3 regions of the Paenibacillus sp. IHBB 3054 genome follow, and region 3 is predicted to be linked to each of the others. Evidence: riboswitches for the same ligand, from Rfam matches in the RefSeq annotation. Region 3 holds a riboswitch; each other region holds the start of a gene.
What was found. A riboswitch is a leader RNA that binds a small molecule or an ion and turns the genes downstream of it on or off. The one in region 3 is predicted to bind cobalamin.

Region 1 (4,776 bases), on a different contig from region 3:
AAAGATCTTACCGCCCAGTTCAAATAATGCTCATGATCTTCAGCCTTTAACGGCAGGCCTTCACGGATCGCCGGTTCATCCACCTGAATCATCTCGATTCCCGCTTCCTCAAGCGCCTGAACCTCATAACGCAAGGCAAGGGCGATTTGGTTGGCCACCTCTTCACGGCTGAGATCATCACGGACAAACGACCAGTTCAGAATAGTCACCGGACCGGTCAGCATCCCTTTTACCGGAAGACTGGTGAGGGACTGGGCGTACAGACTTTCCTTCACTGTCATAGGGCCGGTAAACGCGACATCGGCATAAATGACCGGCGGCTTCACACAACGTGAACCGTAGGATTGGACCCAGCCCCCTTTGGTAAAGAGGTACCCTGCCAGCTTCTCGCCGAAGAATTCAACCATATCCGTCCGCTCAAATTCACCGTGCACGAGCACATCCAGCCCGAGCTCCTCTTGAAAAGTAATCGCATCTGCAATTTGCTGGCGGATAAATCCGTCATAACGCTCCTGGTTCCAGACGCCCTTGCGCCATTTGAGCCGGGCCTGGCGCACTTCAGGCGTCTGCGGGAAGCTGCCGATCGTCGTTGTCGGCAGCAACGGCAGCTGCCACTTCTGCTGCTGTACCTTTACGCGTTCCGCGAAGGGCAAGCTGCGGCTGTCCGGCAGCTTATCCAGGCTGCGCACCTGCTCAGCCACATCCCGGCGCCCGCGTTCCGGCAGGGCGCGGAACACATTCAGCGCCTCGCGGCTCTCGGCGAGCGCTGCGGCATAGACCAGTCCATCCTCTCCCGCCGCTGCTGCAATCAGACTCAGCTCCGCCAGCTTCTCGTCGGCGAAGGCCAACGCCTGCCGTACCGCAGGCTTTAACTTGTCCTCGCCTTGAACGGTTACCGGCACATGCAGCAGACTGGAGGATGGCTGGAGGATCAGCCGTTCGTCCGGCACATGGGACTTCAGCGCACGGACCAGCTCAAGCTTGGCATCCAGATCGGAGCGCCAAATATTGCGCCCGTCGATAATGCCCGCTCCCAGCCATTTGTCCTCCGGCCAGCCCAGGCGCCGGATCGACGCCAGATTAGCCCCGCCGTCATGGACAAAGTCCAGTCCGATACCCTGCACAGGCAACTCCAGCAGCACTTCCAGCGGCTCTGCAGCTTCAAAGTAAGTCTGCAGCAAGACTTGAAGTCCGGGCACTGCTGCAGCGATCTCTCTGTAGATAGTTCCCAGCAGTTCCACTTCTTCCGCGGTTAAGCCGGTGACAATTGCCGGTTCGTCGATCTGTACCCAAGCCACGCCTTCCTGCTGCAGCTCCTGCAGCAGCTGCACATACACCGGCAGGAAACGGGCAGCAACCTCTGCAATTTGATCAGCAGCGAATCCCTTGGAGAGCTTCAGGAAGGTATAGAGCCCGACTATAACCGGCTTGCCTTCAATACCCGCCTGCTCTTTGGCGAAACGGTAGGCAGCGAGCGGTTTGTTCTCAATCAGGCGGGGAGTCTGCTCGCCGATTTCCGGCACGATATAATGGTAATTCGTATTGAACCATTTGGTCATCTCGCAGGCAGGGGCGGCCGAATTGCCGCGCGCCATGGCGAAGTACAGATCGAGCGGAATGTCACCGCCGTCGTAGGCATAACGTGGAGGAACAATGCCAAACATAGCAGCGGTATCCAGCACATGGTCATAAAAGGTGAAATCATTGACAGGAATCAGTGCGATCCCGGCCTGCTGCTGTGTCTTGAGGTGCTGAAGCTGAATACCGGCCATTTCCGCGCGGAAGGTTTCTTCATTGATTTTGCCGCTCCAGTAAGCCTCCAGCGTCTTTTTCCACTCCCGGTTCTTTCCGATTCTCGGATAACCGAGGCTGCTCGTCTTGATGTTGTTTGTCATTACAGTCACTCCCTTGTCTATAGTAAATGCCTTAAGCTTTAGTTAATGATCTCAGTCGTTATCAATAATAAAGAGCGTCTTCCCCTAACCAGGCCGCAGGGAAAGACGCCCATGGGCTGCCAATGGGTAACGTCTTAACACCTCCCTATCTTCCGTAGGTACTGCAGTGCTGTTGAGACAGGCAGGTCTCCTGGCTAGCGGCGTCGGCATCCATCAGCAAGTCTTCCCGGCGAAGTAGAGATGGCCAGTGACATAGGCTGCTATGAACTCTTCCGTTACAGTGGCGGGACCGCATCGGCTTGTCACCGAATTTCCCTATTAAGCCTCCGGGCCTTTCTGATGCTCCGGCTGGCGCCTGTCTCCGATATTTGCAAATTGTATTCATCCCGTAATCTGATGCCATCATACTGAATCCGATACCTTATCCGCAACAGATTTACGGGTATTCCCGTTATACACATTCCCTATAGCTGGCGCCGTGCAGGCTCATTTTGCGGGGATTCTGCCGCACATTCCCTCACAGCCTCCCTTTAAGAAGCAGCTTCAGCAAAACGTTTGGTATACAGCAAAAAGAACCGGCCGCACCGTCCTTGGCAAGGAGGTACACCCGGTTCTTTTTCGATAAATGATAGCAATCAACGGACTATTCCAGCCTGTCTTTTAGAACCAAACGAGGTAGACTACGCCGGCAAGAACGAGACGGTAAATCGCAAACGGCATGAGCTTGATCCGGTTGATCAGCTTCAGGAAAAACTTCATAGAGAGCAGCGCGAACAGGAAGGCACTAATGAACCCGGCAATAAAAAACGGCAGGGCATCTATCGTAAAATACTGCCAGTTCTTGACCAGTGAAATCAGACTCGCACCCGCCATAATCGGCACTGCCATAATAAAGGTGAAATCTGCAGCCGCACGGTGGCTCATACCCAGCAGCACTCCACCTGAGATGGTCGATCCGGAGCGTGAAAAGCCGGGCCAGAGCGACAAGCATTGGATCAAACCTACCGATAGCGCCTGTCTATATGTAATTTGGTCAACACTCTCTGTCTTGATTTTTTTGGGGGCGAACCGGTCGGCAAAAATCATGAATATTGCACCAATGACCAGACCGATCAGCACCGTCGACGTCGAGAATAAATGCTCGTCGATGTAATCCTCGAACAGAAACCCGAAAATTCCTGCAGGAATAAGTCCCACAATGACCTGCGCCAGCTTCAGCCGGCCTTCCGTCTCCACCGGAGGCTGCCCTTCCGGCACCGCCGTCAGCTCCTTGCGGCTGAACCGCTTGAGACCCAGCAAGTCGATGAACCGGTTGCGGAAAATGATGACTACCGCCAGGATCGACCCCAGCTGGATGACTACTTTGAACGTGTTCGCCGCATATTTTCCTAGAAATTCCTGGGATTTCAGCCACATATCATCCACGATTACCATATGGCCGGTCGAGGATACCGGAGCAAATTCAGTTAATCCTTCTACAATGCCCAGAATGATGGCTTTCATGATAGTCAGCAGCTCCATATTGATCCCCTCCTTTTTGTTGACCTCACCCTATGCGAGGCTTTAAATGTTCTGAGAAACCTGTGTATTAAATTAATCCGTGGTATCTACCGCTTTTCTACCGGACTGGCGTTTGCGGAAATAGAGCACACCACCCACAACAACTCCCACAGCAATCAATACGTAGACGACACTCGAGTAAGCTTCCATGTACACGCCAATATCCTCCCAGGATTCTCCCAGCGCAGCACCAAGCAGAATAAGCAGCACATTCCAGCCGAGCGTCCCGATCGTCGTAAACAGCATGAATAATCCGAATTTCATCCCCGACATTCCGGCAGGAATGGAGATCAGACTCCGCACCAGCGGAATCATCCGGCAGAACAATACCGTCCAGTAGCCGTATTTGTCGAACCAGGCATCCGCTTTGCGGATATCTTTTCCGCTGATCCGGAGCAGTCCGCCCCAGCGGTCCACAATCCGCTCCAGTCTGTTCACGTCCAGCATCCGGCCGATCCAGTACAGCACAAGCGCTCCCAGCAGCGAGCCAGCCGTTGAGGCGATTAGCACGCCGGGGATGGTCATCCCGGAAGTGGTTGTCATGAAACCGCCGAACGGAAGGATTACCTCCGAGGGGATAGGCGGAAAAATATTTTCCAGGGCCAGCATCAGAAAAATGCCCAGATAGCCGAACTGTTCCATAAAATCGGTAATCCATGTTTTCATTTCGTGCTCCTCCGCGTTCAGATGAGATTTTTTTTGAGATTGCGCAAATAACGGCTGCGGATAAGGAAGAAGTATAACCCCTGCGCAGCCAGGTAGCCGATAAGCACCGCACCCGTTTCGGCAGCGATGGACAGATAGAACAGCCGCTGCAGCGCAATAAAGGCGAACAAGCTGTGTAGGATGGCAAGCCCCACCGGAATAAAGAACATCAGTGACAATTGCAGGGTCACGGTCCGGTCCAGTTCCTGGTCGGTCAGGCCCATTTTGGACAAGGTGGAATACTGCAGCCGGTCATGGTCAAGATCCATGTACAACCGGAAGTACAAAAAGCTGCCTGCGGCGATAAAAAAAACGGTGCCGACTAAAAGCGAAGCAAACAGCATCGTACTGTATAGCGTCCGCTGAATTTCGAACAGCGTGCCGCTGACCACAACGGCATAAGGGGATTTGCTCTCGTAGGACACTTTGCCTTTGTCCGCAAGTCCCGAAGCAATACCAACCGTCTGTTGGAATTGGTCCACATAGAACCCGGTATACAAATCTCTTTGCACGGGATTAATGGCGGCGAACAAGCTGTCACTGACGACTACTCCGCTGAAATCACCGCCATCCCTCCCATCCAGCTCCGGCAGCAGATATTCAGCAATCGGCACAT
Region 2 (4,776 bases), on a different contig from region 3:
TTCAGTCTGTACCATGGAATGAGGTTAAGTCAGTTGCAGAACTTGGATCAGGTACAGGTGCAATCACACGCTACATCAAGGCACAGTTAACTGATTCTGCAAAAGTGTTTTTGTTTGAAAGAGACAAAAAAATGAGGGAGAGCTTGAAAGTAAAATATCCGCACTTCATTTTTCATTCAAACGCTAGCTACCTTGTAAAGAAAATAAATCAAGAAGGCATCAATCAGTTAGACTGTATTATTTGCGGATTACCATTTTTCAATTTCACGAGTGAAATGCAGGAAACTATACTTTCTCAGATTGTTAGGTCACTCAAACCAGGCGGGGTTTTAATCGCTTACCAATACTCTCTTCAAATGAAAAAAAAATTCACTGAACAATTAATCATAGAGAAAATCGAGTTTGTGCCCTATAACTTCCCTCCAACATTTGTGTATGTTTGTCGTCGGGATGAGCTGATTGACGTTGGAAAGAGCAGCTTCTGAAACAGGGCTTACTCCACATGAACATATAGGGCAAGATGATTAAATCTACAATCCTCCGGGGTATTGGTGACTTAATCACAAGCGGAAAAGACCTGCTTTTGGTAGAAGAATCAACCCCGGAAATCACTTTACTTGAATAAAGGGTAGAAGAATTAAAAAAAGCGCAGCCTCCGAAATTCCGGAAAGCCGCGCCATGATTGAGTTGCTAAGGATGCTGGTGAAGGGAATTGAACCCCCGGCCTACGCATTACGAGTGCGTTGCTCTACCCCTGAGCTACACCAGCTTAAAGCATTTTTTCTGTCAAACAAAAATATTATACAACTTTCAGCCAAAAACGCAACCTTTTTTCACAATATCCGGGCTTCAATTCTCCTGCAGCTTGCGTTCAACGGATTGCAGCTTGCTGCGGCTTGTAGACGGCTTGTCGCGGCGGTCATCAATCTTCAGCGACGTGGATACCCGCTGCGCCCCGGCAGCGAAAGGAGACTCATGCAGCGCTTCTACGGCAGCCAGAATCCGCGGGATCGGTCCTTCGATAATCGTCCCCATGGATGTAAGCTCATAAGTGATCCCTTCCACTCCCCTGAGCACACGCTGCATATCGGCCACATAGCTGCTAAGGCTCGTGCTGCCTGTGCCGATCGGAATTACGGTAACTTCGCCAATTGCCATCCTGAACCCCTCCTTAATATGCTGTAAAGCAAAACCCTTTATGAAAACTTCCTCGTGTCAACTCATTCCGGACATAAACCTAAAACTCCTGATACATGTCTCCAGCCTGTTCTTATTGTAGCAACTCCGCCGCACACTCACAAACCGCCGCGAGGATTGTTGCACCATTTAACACCATCCGTAACCCTTCGCCCCCCCGTATTTCTCCGTTAGGCATTCCAGTGTCACGCTCACTATATTTATGGAGTCTTTGTGGCATCTTTTAAGACAATTTATGACTTTATCCAGACACTTTTTGCACCCGGCTTGTGGATTACCTGTGGACTAACTGTGGATCATTTGTGAGTAAAACCGCAGAACCCGCTCCCCGCGCGGAGTTTCAAAAAATGGTTTACAAACACAACATATTGGGTTATTTTTATCTAACGACAACAAAATATAGTGGAAACAGGTGTTTCGCTCTTTCAAGCGAGCTGAAGCTTAATAGGGAAACGCGGTGCAAATCCGCTGTGGTCCCGCCACTGTAACCGGATGCCTGCAGGCTTTCTGAAGCCCGCGAAGCAGCGTCTACCGGCAATAGCCACTGAGGGGCGGTAAAGCTCTCGGGAAGGCGCCGGAAGATTCACCGGAAGCCAGGAGACCTGCCTGTTTCGCCGACACCATCATTCATGCCTGCGAGGACCAGGTGAGGTGTCCGCAATGCGGCCTGCACAAGCAGACATAGCCTTCCCGTGTTTTAAGGAGCCAAGGCTGCCGATACCTGAAGGCGATAAACCGTTATCGCCCTCAGGTATCGGCTTCTGCGGAATATATAAGAACAGGACAGAGATTACCCCTGTCCCCTGCTTGTATGTTCATCAAGACAACCGGCAAATATCCTTTAAGGATATTTCGTACGCATTCGGGCATTTCCCGCCTCCTCGGCGGGAGATGCTTTTTTACTGCTATCAGGAAGTATATACTTCGTTCTTACTATACCGAGGGGAGAGAGCTAGACAATGACGCTGCTGGAGAAACGGTACAACGGTGGACAAGCTGCACAGGAAGTTCTTTTGGAGGAAGTTATTCATTTGGGACGGGATATTATCGACAGCCGGGATTTGGATCTGCTGCGCGAGAATGCCAATTTGAACGGAGAAAGCTTCTCCGGCAAAATGAGCAAATTCGGCAGTGAATATTCCAAGTGGTATGCCCGCAACTTCACGATGCCGCCACAGCTCGTGCAGGCTATTCAGGATAATGTCGTGTACGTCCACGATCTGGATCAATATGCCATCGGAACGACCAACTGCATCTTCATCCCGTTTGAGCGCCTTCTCCGCGAAGGCTTCAATACCGGCAACGGCAGTGTCCGTCCTCCGAACTCGATTATGACCGCAATGTCGCTGGTTGCGATTATTTTCCAATCCCAGCAAAATGCCCAGTACGGCGGCGTATCCGCCAATAAACTGGATTACGATCTTGCCCCGTACGTGACCAAATCCTTCGCCAAGCTGTTCCGCAAGGGACTGGAATACTTTGAAGAAGGACAAGCCGGTGATCACCTCGGCGAAATCACGATGAGCCGCAGCGATCTGGCGGAGCAGTATCCGCGCGCCTTCCGCTTTGCGCAGAAAGAGACCGAAAGCGAAACACTACAGGCAGCAGAGAGTATGATACATAATCTCAATACGATGTCCAGCCGTTCCGGCGGACAGATTCCTTTTACCAGCATCAACTATGGCACCTGTACCTCCCCCGAAGGCCAGCTTGTGATCAGTTCCCTGCTGACTGCCACCATGAACGGCCTCGGCAGCGGAGAAACACCGGTGTTTCCGATCCAAATCTTCAAATGCAAGCAAGGCGTCAACCAGAAGCAGGGCGATCCGAACTATGAGCTGTTCCTTAAAGCAGCCGAATGTTCCGCACGCAGACTGTATCCGAACTTTGCCAATCTGGATGCTCCGCTCAATATGCAGTACTATGATCCAGCTGACCCGGACACTGAATTTGCTACGATGGGCTGCCGCACCCGGGTACTGGGTGACCGTTTCGGACGCGATCACTGCTCAGGCAAAGGCAATCTGTCCTTCAACACCCTTAATCTGGTCCGTCTAGGCCTCGCTCACGGCACTGTGACAGGCCGCCGTCTTGCTCCCGACGAGGAAGGCTTCTACGACGACCTGAATCATTATATGGATATTGCGCTGGAGGGCCTGCTGCACCGTTTCCGGATCCAGGCGGCCCAAAAAGCCAAAGCCTCCGATTTCATGATGCGCGAAGGCGTCTGGGAAGGCGGCGAACAGCTTGCTCCAGAGGACAGCGTAGGCGATCTGCTGAAGCACGGCAGTCTGTCGCTCGGCTTCATCGGTATGGCGGAGTGCATGAAGGCCATGTACGGCAAACATCATGGCGAGGACATGGAGGTCCATGCCAAAGCGCTCGCCGTTGTCCGCCATATGCGTGAGTACTGCGACCGCAAGAGCGAAGAACTTGATCTTAACATCACGCTGTTTGCAACACCTGCCGAAGGCTTGTCCGGCAAATTCACCAAGGTGGACCACAAGGTGCTTGGCTCAATTCCCGGCGTAACCGACCGCGAATATTATACGAACTCCTTCCACATTCCGGTGTATTACGAGATCAGCGCGGCCAAGAAGATTAGCCTTGAGGCCCCTTTCCATGAGTACTGCAACGCCGGAGCCATTTCCTATGTGGAACTGAACGGCAATGCCCGCAGCAACCCGGCGGCTTTTGTCAAAATCATCCGCTACGCGCTGGAGCAGGAAATCAGCTATTTCAGCATTAACCACCCGATTGACCGCTGCTCCGGCTGCGGCTATGAAGGGGTTATCGGCACGAACTGCCCTTCCTGCGGTGCGCATGAGCATGACACCCATATCCGCCGCCTGCGCCGGGTAACCGGATATTTGACCGGCGACTACCAGACCCGCTTCAACGCCGCCAAGCAGGCTGAAGTAAGAGACCGCATCAAGCATCTATGAATATTTGCGGTTACTACCCGGAATCAATTAATGAGGGAGAGGGCATGCGGGCCGTCCTCTTCCTCAGCGGCTGCCGCCACCGCTGCCCGGGCTGCTTCAATCCGAAAACGTGGAATTTCAATTTCGGTGAAGTGTTCACCCTGGAGCGGCAGCGTGAGATTATTGCTGAAATTGCCGCTAATCCGCTGTTGGACGGCCTGACGCTGGCCGGCGGGGACCCTTTTTTCTCGGCAGAAGAGGCTGCGGGCTTTATCCATGAGCTTCGCGCCGTGCTGCCGGATTTCTCAATTTGGATTTATACCGGTTATACGTATGAAGAGCTAACGGCTTCTCCTGGCTCGCCGGAATGGAATCTGCTGGCCTTGTGCCATGTAGTGATTGACGGACGATTTGTAGAAGAGCTAAAAGATACTACCCTTCCCTACCGGGGAAGCAGCAACCAGCGGATTATCGACATTCCGGCCAGCCTTGCCGGCAAGGAAATCATCCATTGGCAGCCTGCTGTACTTTAGCTTCTTGGAAATATAAATTTCATGGTATACTTTAAGCTTCTGTTTTCCGCAGACTCGGATTCTAGCACGCGATACGATCTATCGCCTGTTTCGAAAGCACGCGCTTTGAAATGTCGGCTGAG
Region 3 (4,776 bases):
TTCCCTGCTGCTTGCTACAACGCTCTATATCTAGCAGATGCTTCTGCCCAATCAGGTACTTTCACATCTGTCATTGACGTAATCACTCTATTGAATTTCCCGCTTCAGAATGGCTTTGAACTCTTCTGCATTCCGGGGAGCAGTCTGCCCGGCAGTCAAACGGCCGGGCAGGCTATGCCATAAATCAGCGAGCAGCGGCAGGTCAAGGCCGATCGCCCGAATGTCTTCCCCGTCTGCAAAAATATCCTCCGGCGATCCGGCTGCCCGGCAGACGCCTTTATCCACCACGATGATCCAGTCCGCCCAGCGGTAGGCCAGATTCATATCATGCGTCGCCATGACCACCGTGGTGCCCTTGGCATAAATGCTCTCAAGTCCCGCAAGCAGCTGTCTCTCGGAGAGCGGGTCCAGATAGGAGGTCGGCTCATCCAGCAAAATCAGCTCCGGCTCCATCGCCATGACCCCTGCGAGCGCCGTGCGCTTTTTTTGGCCCAGACTGAGCTGATGAACCGGCTTGTCTTGCAGAGCCAGCAGATTCAGCTGCTCCAGCACTTCCAGGCAGCGCTTCTGAATAGCGGCCTCATCCATGCCCGTCCCCCGCAGTCCGAAAGAAATATCCTCGATAGGCGTACTAAGAATCAGCTGCTGCTCGGGGTCCTGAAAGACGAGGCCCACGCGGCGGCGCAGGGCGGCCAGCTCTTTTTTGGAATAGGTTAGCGGGGTACCGCCCTGCAGCACCTTGCCTTTCTGCGGACGCAGTACGCCAACCGCATGCAGGAACAAGGTTGATTTGCCGGAGCCGTTGTGGCCGAGCACTGCTGTTTTTCGTCCTTTGGGGATGGAGACAGTCAGCTCCCGCAGCGCAGGTTCCGCCGTGTCCGGATAACTGTAGGCGACCCCCTCAAAGACCAGGCTATATTCGTTATTCATTGCAATCTCCTTACTCTTAGTTCAGTCTCCACTTTAACTCCTGCCGTTGGCCGCTTCCCTAATCAAGAAATCACCAGCTCCGCAAGATCCATAGCTGAGCGAGCAGCAGCAGGGAAATACCGGTGCAGGCCTGAACCGCGAATCTGCGCGGCACCGGGCGTGACACATAAGGCGGCAAAATGATCTCACCCATGTACCCCCGGGTTATCAGCCCTTGCGACAGCCCGTAGTAGCGGTGCATCGTATTCGCAAACAGTGAGCCCGCCATTCCCTCAACTTCCCGCAGTTTGGCCACCCGTCCTCTCCTGCCGCCGCGCAGCCGCCGGGCCAGCATCATTCCATGTGCGGTATCGCTCAGCAGGAACAGAAAACGGTACATAATCAGCATGAGCTCCAGTACGATCTGCGGCATCCGCAGCCTGCGGAGTACCTGCAGCAATTCTCCGAACGGTGTTGTAAATATGATAAAAAAGCAGCAGGTCAGGCAGGCCAACACGCGCGCCAGCAGCAACCCTGCCCGGTGCAGTCCCTCCGCTGTAATGTATAGTGAACGAGTCGAAGCCGGGAGCTGCAAGGACATTACCGCCTCACCGGCAGTTGGACGGCCAATTTCAAGCAATAGTGCCGGCAGGCTCAGACAAAAGAACAAAAGTGCCGTACCAAACAGCAGGCCGTAAGCGCGCAGCGGGATTTTGGCGTACAGGACGCACCACACGGTCATCCAGCCCGCAATCACAAGCTGCAAGGCCGGATGAAGCGCATAGGAAAGGATGAACATGAACGCTGCGAACAGGCTTTTCCACATCGCGGGCAACTGCCTCAGCGCATTGCTGTAGGATAACGCATCAATTCTTCTGATCATTAAGCTTGCGCCGGTCCTGTCTGCCTTTCAGCAGGCCGATGGAATAGCCAATCACTCCGGCCCCGATCGCCGCCTGCAGCGCGAACAGCATGCTTTCCGTTTCGCCAGGCAGCTCGGTCAGCGGTTTGAACCAGGGCTCATAACCGGGATCAATCTCTGTAATTACACCCTCTGCGGCATCGTCAGCCCCGCCGAATTCCCCGTTCACCAGCAGCAGAGGCAGCACCACCAGCAAAATCACCGCCAGCAGCATCAACCCATTTTTCCACTTATTGCTCATCACAGACTTCCTCCCTTGGTTTGCCGTTTCAGCAGCGACAGCTCATTCGGGCTGTAGGATTTCAGCCAGTTCCAGAGCAGCACGGTCAGCAGCCCCTCGCTGATGGCGAGCGGAATCTGCGTCACGGCAAAAATACCGCCGAACTTAATCAGAGAAGCCAGCACACCTCCGTCTGCCGCCGGAAAAGCCACTGCAAGCTGAACCGAGGTCACCACATACGTCATGAGATCGGCCACTGCCGCCGCCATAAAGACTGCCAGCTTTTCACGTCCATTCACCTTCATCATCAGCTTATAGACCGCATACCCGGCAAAAGGACCGGCCACCGCCATCGAAAAGGCATTCGCACCGAGTGTCGTTATCCCCCCGTGTGCCAGCAGCAGCGCCTGGAACAGCAGCACAACAGACCCGATTACGCTCATCGGCAGCGGCCCCAGCATTACAGCACCAAGTCCCGTTCCTGTAGGGTGGGAGCTGCTTCCGGTTACGGAAGGCATTTTGAGTGCCGACAATACAAAGGTAAATGCACCCGCCAGCCCAAGCAGCAGCTTCAGCTCCGGGTTGTCCTTGGTCATTTTCTTCAGCTTAAGGACTCCAAGGGCAAAAAACGGCAGAAACGCCGCCCACCAGAATACGGCCCAGCCTACCGGCAGAAAACCCTCCATAATATGCATCGCGTTAGCAGTGCCCGGCTCATTCAGCAAAAAATAAACGGTAAATCCGGCAATGAGTGCAGCAAAACTCCAAAATCTGCGTTTGTTCATCCTTTTCCCTCCATCGATTCGTCATTTTGTGCGTCATCAAATCAAAAACTCCCGCCCCGGGGGGTGGGAGTGCTATGTACGTCATCAGATATGTAAGAGATGGTGGTCGCGCTGCAACAGCGCGGAGAATCGCAGAATTGTAATGTGGGGGAGCTGAAGCTGGCACTTGCTCTGTACCAAATCTTCAAAATCCACCGTCTCCAAAACTGCATGCCTTCATCTCTTTAACCAATTCGTACACCGCTCCTATCCGCGTAGAGTCGTGGTGCGCGCAAACAAGGTAGGTCTCCTGGCTCGGGATCATAACGCCTTCCTTCGTCTTCCCCGGCTGTTTGCCGAGTGACATGCTGAAGTTCAGCTCTTCCTTACAGTGGCGGGACCGCTCGGGATTTGCACCCGATTCCCTGTTACCCCTTGTAGTTACAAGGGCACCTTGTCTTATCGCTAATTTGTCCTGTACATTATAGTGGACTTCGCCGGGCGGTGTCTGTGATAAAAGTGGAGCGGCAAAGTTCTCCAGCGCACCATCCGTTGAACCCTACGGGTTGTAAGAAAGCCATTTAAGTAATATAATTATTAACTATATAACTTGAATCCGGAGGCGTACCCAGAAAATGAAACTTGATCTTACCGAAGATTCCCTGCCGGTGTACGAGGCGCTCTCAAGCGCTGTACGTCTGCGAATGCTGCAGCTGCTTGCTGTTCAGCCCATGAACGTAAAGGAATTGGCGGGAGCGGTCAAGCTGAGCAGCGCCATTATGACAATGCATGTGCGCAAGCTGGAAACGGCCGGCCTGATCCGCACCCATATGGCTCCCGGACGAAGTGGACTGCAGAAGATTTGTTCTCTTGCCGCTGAAGGTGTGGAGATCATCTTCCCAATTCAGGCCAAAGCAGAGCGCAAGGGTCACCGGAAAGAAATACCGGTCGGACATTATTCCGACTTTGAGATAGAGCCAACCTGCGGGCTGGCCACTACCGAGCATATCATCGGCAGCTTCGACGATCCGCGTTATTTCTGGGATATGGAGCGGATGAATGCCGGAATTCTCTGGTTTGGCAAAGGTTATGTTGAATACAAAATACCCAACTTCCTGTTGTCCAGCCAGCAGCCGGAGGAGCTCATCATTACGATGGAGATTGCCTCCGAAGCACCGTCAACCAATAATAACTGGCCTTCGGATATTGCGTTCACGCTGAATGGCCAGAAGCTCGGGTATTGGACCAGCCCGGGCGATTACGGAGACAGCCCGGGGAAATATACCCCTGCATGGTGGCCGGCATACACCAATCAATACGGCCTGCTCAAGCAGCTGCGCATTACCCCAAAAGGAACCTATATGGACGGCTTAAAACTCTCCGACATTACGCTGGAGCAGGTTGCAATCCGCAACAAGCAGTGGACCTTCAGGCTCTCGGTGGAAGAGGATGCCGAACATATCGGCGGCCTCACCTTATTCGGCAAAGGCTTCGGCAATTACAACGAGGATCTGGTCGTAGAGCTGTTCTATACCGATGGATTCAATGGTGCTGACGCGGATAAAAGGGATGCAGCAGCAGGTACTGACAATGGGAATGGAACAGTTTCCTAGCCAAGCGATGCCTGCTCTGTCAAGCCCATCTATAAATTTTTCTCAAACAAACGCCCCATCACTCGTGGATACAATACCGCGAGGGATGGGGCGTTTAAAGTTTCAGTATGCCTGGGACTCCAGGGGGTTCTTTCCGGTATTCACAGCCAATGGACACTTCCTCTGTGACAAAGGTTCTCCAACGGCTTGACGGAACCGCTACTCAGTGACCGGACTCCACAATCCGCCGCCCGGCAACGGGCAGCCACGCTCCTTCAGCTTGGCCACGACCGGAATGATACAGCCGCAGGCTGTGCATGTTACGCCATCCTGGAGCTTCGGGCAGGCTGAGCAAAGGGCAACCCGCTC

Region 1: it holds a riboswitch for cobalamin, as region 3 does, so the genes downstream of both, metE (5-methyltetrahydropteroyltriglutamate--homocysteine S-methyltransferase) here and ACQ76X_RS16855 (energy-coupling factor ABC transporter permease) in region 3, are expected to answer to the same signal.
Region 2: it holds a riboswitch for cobalamin, as region 3 does, so the genes downstream of both, ACQ76X_RS09455 (anaerobic ribonucleoside triphosphate reductase) here and ACQ76X_RS16855 (energy-coupling factor ABC transporter permease) in region 3, are expected to answer to the same signal.

What each region holds. Positions count from the first base shown of each region.
Region 1 covers NZ_JBOFBG010000001.1:592,358-597,133, forward strand. The annotation lists gene metE (5-methyltetrahydropteroyltriglutamate--homocysteine S-methyltransferase) at 1-1,895, opposite strand, end outside; cobalamin riboswitch at 2,059-2,269, opposite strand; gene ACQ76X_RS02950 (undecaprenyl-diphosphate phosphatase) at 2,556-3,416, opposite strand; gene ACQ76X_RS02955 (DedA family protein) at 3,489-4,121, opposite strand; gene ACQ76X_RS02960 (ABC transporter permease) at 4,139-4,776, opposite strand, start outside.
Region 2 covers NZ_JBOFBG010000006.1:48,558-53,333, forward strand. The annotation lists gene ACQ76X_RS09440 (class I SAM-dependent methyltransferase) at 1-485, shown strand, start outside; tRNA gene ACQ76X_RS09445 (tRNA-Thr) at 698-769, opposite strand; gene ACQ76X_RS09450 (MTH1187 family thiamine-binding protein) at 850-1,158, opposite strand; cobalamin riboswitch at 1,591-1,821, shown strand; gene ACQ76X_RS09455 (anaerobic ribonucleoside triphosphate reductase) at 2,157-4,142, shown strand; gene nrdG (anaerobic ribonucleoside-triphosphate reductase activating protein) at 4,139-4,654, shown strand.
Region 3 covers NZ_JBOFBG010000014.1:42,755-47,530, reverse strand. The annotation lists gene ACQ76X_RS16870 (energy-coupling factor ABC transporter ATP-binding protein) at 88-930, opposite strand; gene cbiQ (cobalt ECF transporter T component CbiQ) at 1,001-1,792, opposite strand; gene ACQ76X_RS16860 (energy-coupling factor ABC transporter substrate-binding protein) at 1,776-2,072, opposite strand; gene ACQ76X_RS16855 (energy-coupling factor ABC transporter permease) at 2,072-2,836, opposite strand; cobalamin riboswitch at 3,099-3,287, opposite strand; gene ACQ76X_RS16850 (ArsR/SmtB family transcription factor) at 3,451-4,428, shown strand; gene ACQ76X_RS16845 (DUF6171 family protein) at 4,627-4,776, opposite strand, start outside.